DNA from 2 places in the Solibacillus sp. FSL H8-0538 genome. Region 1 is predicted to be linked to the other one. Evidence: a T-box and tRNA genes for the amino acid it is inferred to sense, from the RefSeq annotation. Region 1 holds a T-box; the other holds one or more tRNA genes.
What was found. A T-box is a leader RNA that pairs with one kind of tRNA and senses whether it is charged. The one in region 1 lies ahead of serS (serine--tRNA ligase), so its partner is inferred to be a tRNA-Ser.

Region 1 (2,437 bases):
GCCACTACACCGATTACTTTCACTTGATTTGGTTTAAATGCCTCGTGCCAGACGCTATTCAAATACAATAGCCATGATACGTATCCGAGACTTTTTACATTATTATTTTACTGGCGCTACGATTACTTCTTTTCCGCCCATATATGGTCGCAGTACTTCTGGAATGACTACAGAACCGTCTGCTTGTTGATAATTTTCTAAAATGGCAGCCACTGTACGTCCGATAGCAAGACCTGAACCGTTTAATGTGTGCACGTATTCTGGTTTTGCGTTTGGCTCACGACGGAAGCGAATGTTTGCTCGACGTGCTTGGAAATCTTCAAAGTTTGAACAAGAAGAGATTTCGCGGTACATATTTTGCGCTGGAATCCATACTTCTAAATCATATTTTTTCGCAGCAGTGAAACCTAAGTCCGCTGTACACATTTTTAGCTTGCGGTATGGTAAGCCTAAAAGTTGTAATACTTTTTCTGCGTGACCAGTAAGTAACTCTAATTGCTCATAAGATTCTTCTGGTTTTACAAAGCGTACCAATTCCACTTTATTGAATTGGTGCTGACGGATAAGCCCACGTGTATCACGACCTGCAGAACCTGCTTCAGAGCGGAAGTTTGCACTGTAAGCAGTGAATGCTTGTGGTAAGTCGTCAATTGATAAAATTTCATCACGGTAGTAGTTTGTTACAGGTACTTCCGCTGTTGGAATCATGAAGTAATCTAACCCTTCTAGTTTAAATACATCTTCCTCAAACTTTGGTAATTGTCCTGTCCCGGTTAAGCTAGCGCGGTTCACGATTTGCGGCGGTAGCATTTCTGTGTAGCCGTGCTCATCAGAATGGAAATCCATCATAAAGCTCATTAATGCGCGCTCTAAACGTGCACCTAGACCACGGTAGAATAAGAAGCGGCTACCTGTTACTTTTGCGCCGCGCTCAAAATCAACAATATTAAGATCTGTTGCAATATCCCAGTGCGCTTTAATGTCAAAATCAAATGTCGGCACGTCGCCCCATGTATATTCTTCTACGTTATCATCTTCCGTTGTACCAACTGGAACAGACGCATGTGGAATGTTTGGAAGACGCATCATGATATCTTTGAAACGGTCTTCTACTTCATTTAACTGCGCATCTAGCTCTTTAATTTCATCCCCAACTTGTCGCATACGAGCAATTACTTCGTCCGCGTTTTCTTTGTTACGTTTCATTACTGAAATTTGCTCAGATACTTTATTGCGCTCCGCTTTTAACTCTTCTGTTTTTGCGATTAACTCGCGACGTTTTGCATCTAACCCTTCGAAATCATCTAAGTTTCCTAAGTCTTCGTTACGCGTAAGAAGCATATTTTTAACTTCTTCAAAATTGTCTCGGACACGTTTAATGTCTAACATATTACATTCCTCCAATGGTTTTGATTTGATGATACTTCCGATACTTTCGTACAGTAATGTGCTAGTGGAATAAAACACAAAAAAGCCCCCATCCCCTGGAAAGGGACGAGAGCTACCCGCGTTGCCACCCTAATTGAATAGACTGCTGCCTATTCCACTTATCACATAACGGCTTTTCAACCGGCCACGACCTACTACAAATTCAGTCAGGCAACTCCAGGGCGGATTCGCAAGTGTTTTTATCAGCTTCCACCACCCGCTGACTCTCTAAAAAAAACGCGCTTGTTACTACTTCCTATCATCGAATTCACTTATAAATTTAACCATACTGTACTATAAGGTACTTATTTTTGCAAGTATTCATTCATTTCTACTGTTGCACTGACCTCTTTAGAAGGGTATATTTGATTTAAAATATCATGGTCAGGAGAAGGTATCATGAACTCATTTTTACTAACACTTGATAAAAATAATAATAAACCACTATACGAGCAGCTCTATATCGGCATTAAAGAAGCGATTATCCATCAGCAACTTGCGATGGGTACGAAACTCCCATCAAAACGTCAGCTCGCGGACTTTTTAAATATTAGTCAAACGACCGTAGAGCTTTCCTATGCGCAGCTCCTTGCTGAAGGATATATAAGCTCCAAACCACGCGTCGGATTTTTCGTAGAGGCTTTAGACGAGCTCCCTTATGTCGAAAAAGCAGCACCGCTCTCGATTACTGCCTCACCACTAGTCGAACAGTACGTTTATGATTTTACGCCTGGTAAAATTGATGAAGACGCTTTTCCTTTTGCAATTTGGCGAAAATATGCTAAAGAGGTCATTGATGAATCTTCTAAAGAGCTGCTGCAAGTTGGGCACCGCCAAGGGGAACGTGAACTGCGCCAGCAAATTATGATGTATCTATACCAGTCCCGTGGTATTTTATGTACCCCAGAACAAATTGTTATTGGTTCTGGGACGGAACATTTACTGCCCATGATTTTACGGCTATTTGATGATGATTCTAAACTTGCAATCGAAAATCCTGGCTACTCGG
Region 2 (2,437 bases), 3.2 Mb from region 1:
ACTCGGCAAAATGACCCCGTAACTTCGGGAGAAGGGGTGCTCTTGAGCGTGTTAAAGCGCATGAGAGCCGCAGTGAATAGGCCCAGGCGACTGTTTAGCAAAAACACAGGTCTCTGCAAAACCGTAAGGTGACGTATAGGGGCTGACGCCTGCCCGGTGCTGGAAGGTTAAGAGGAGTGGTTAGCGCAAGCGAAGCTGCGAATTGAAGCCCCAGTAAACGGCGGCCGTAACTATAACGGTCCTAAGGTAGCGAAATTCCTTGTCGGGTAAGTTCCGACCCGCACGAAAGGCGTAACGATCTGGGCACTGTCTCAACGAGAGACTCGGTGAAATTATAGTACCTGTGAAGATGCAGGTTACCCGCGACAGGACGGAAAGACCCCGTGGAGCTTTACTGTAGCCTGATATTGAATTTTGGTACAACTTGTACAGGATAGGTAGGAGCCAGAGATCCCGGAGCGCCAGCTTCGGAGGAGGCGTCGGTGGGATACTACCCTGGTTGTATTGAACTTCTAACCCATGCCCCTTAGCGGGGTAGGAGACAGTGTCAGGCGGACAGTTTGACTGGGGCGGTCGCCTCCTAAAGAGTAACGGAGGCGCCCAAAGGTTCCCTCAGAATGGTTGGAAATCATTCGTAGAGTGTAAAGGCATAAGGGAGCTTGACTGCGAGACCTACAAGTCGAGCAGGGTCGAAAGACGGGCTTAGTGATCCGGTGGTTCCGCATGGAAGGGCCATCGCTCAACGGATAAAAGCTACCCCGGGGATAACAGGCTTATCTCCCCCAAGAGTCCACATCGACGGGGAGGTTTGGCACCTCGATGTCGGCTCATCGCATCCTGGGGCTGTAGTCGGTCCCAAGGGTTGGGCTGTTCGCCCATTAAAGCGGTACGCGAGCTGGGTTCAGAACGTCGTGAGACAGTTCGGTCCCTATCCGTCGTGGGCGTAGGAAATTTGAGAGGAGCTGTCCTTAGTACGAGAGGACCGGGATGGACATACCGCTGGTGTACCAGTTGTCTTGCCAAAGGCATCGCTGGGTAGCTATGTATGGACGGGATAAGTGCTGAAAGCATCTAAGCATGAAGCCCCCCTCAAGATGAGATTTCCCATTACGCAAGTAAGTAAGATCCCTCAAAGACGATGAGGTAGATAGGTTCGAGGTGGAAGTGTGGCGACACATGGAGCTGACGAATACTAATCGATCGAGGACTTAACCACATTATTACATTATGAATTGCATTCAATGAACCGTTTATCCAGTTTTGAAAGAATAATTTCTTGATGAAATTACAAAAATATATTAAAAAACACTTGAAAAATTCTTCAGATGTGATATAATAATTATTGTCTTTCAAAAAAAGTCTAGTGATGATGGCAAAGAGGTCACACCCGTTCCCATACCGAACACGGAAGTTAAGCTCTTTAGCGCCGATGGTAGTTGGGGGCTTCCCCCTGTGAGAGTAGGACGTTGCTAGGCTTACAATTTAATTATTCCGAAGTAGCTCAGTGGTAGAGCATCCGGCTGTTAACCGGACGGTCGTAGGTTCGAGTCCTACCTTCGGAGCCATTCTTTCGAATCTTGGAGAGTTGTCCGAGCGGCCGAAGGAGCACGATTGGAAATCGTGTAGGCGGTTAACACTGCCTCAAGGGTTCAAATCCCTTACTCTCCGCCAGCCAAATTTAAACAACAAGAGATTACTTAAATGGCCCGTTGGTCAAGCGGTTAAGACACCGCCCTTTCACGGCGGTAACACGGGTTCGAATCCCGTACGGGTCACCATTTATTATATTTAACTAACCAGATGGAGGATTAGCTCAGCTGGGAGAGCACCTGCCTTACAAGCAGGGGGTCGGCGGTTCGAGCCCGTCATCCTCCACCATCTAATTTATTTACAAACATTAAATAGTATTGTCGCGGGGTGGAGCAGTGGTAGCTCGTCGGGCTCATAACCCGAAGGTCGTCGGTTCAAATCCGGCCCCCGCAACCAAAATGGTCCCGTGGTGTAGCGGTTAACATGCCTGCCTGTCACGCAGGAGATCGCCGGTTCGATCCCGGTCGGGACCGCCATCTTTTAAATAAGATACATAAAAAATATGGGTCAGTAGCTCAGTTGGTAGAGCATTAGATTGAAGCTCTAAGTGTCGGCGGTTCGATTCCGTCCTGACCCACCATATTTTTTAAAATGCCGGTGTAGCTCAGTTGGTAGAGCAACTGACTTGTAATCAGTAGGTCGAGGGTTCGACTCCTTTCGCCGGCACCATTTTTAATGATTTTCCTGGAGGGGTAGCGAAGTGGCTAAACGCGGCGGACTGTAAATCCGCTCCTTAGGGTTCGGCGGTTCGAATCCGTCCCCCTCCACCATTTTTACAGGGGCATAGTTTAACGGTAGAATAGAGGTCTCCAAAACCTTTGATGTGGGTTCGATTCCTACTGCCCCT

Region 2: it has a tRNA-Ser gene. The T-box ahead of serS (serine--tRNA ligase) is inferred to sense a tRNA for this amino acid. The anticodon was not compared.

What each region holds. Positions count from the first base shown of each region.
Region 1 covers NZ_JBBOPI010000001.1:22,016-24,452, reverse strand. The annotation lists gene serS (serine--tRNA ligase) at 103-1,389, opposite strand; T-box leader at 1,488-1,700, opposite strand; gene pdxR (MocR-like pyridoxine biosynthesis transcription factor PdxR) at 1,828-2,437, shown strand, end outside.
Region 2 covers NZ_JBBOPI010000001.1:3,176,079-3,178,515, reverse strand. The annotation lists rRNA gene MHH87_RS15320 (23S ribosomal RNA) at 1-1,216, shown strand, start outside; rRNA gene rrf (5S ribosomal RNA) at 1,360-1,475, shown strand; tRNA gene MHH87_RS15310 (tRNA-Asn) at 1,491-1,565, shown strand; tRNA gene MHH87_RS15305 (tRNA-Ser) at 1,580-1,671, shown strand; tRNA gene MHH87_RS15300 (tRNA-Glu) at 1,704-1,778, shown strand; tRNA gene MHH87_RS15295 (tRNA-Val) at 1,803-1,878, shown strand; tRNA gene MHH87_RS15290 (tRNA-Met) at 1,912-1,986, shown strand; tRNA gene MHH87_RS15285 (tRNA-Asp) at 1,991-2,066, shown strand; tRNA gene MHH87_RS15280 (tRNA-Phe) at 2,095-2,170, shown strand; tRNA gene MHH87_RS15275 (tRNA-Thr) at 2,184-2,259, shown strand; tRNA gene MHH87_RS15270 (tRNA-Tyr) at 2,277-2,360, shown strand; tRNA gene MHH87_RS15265 (tRNA-Trp) at 2,368-2,437, shown strand, end outside.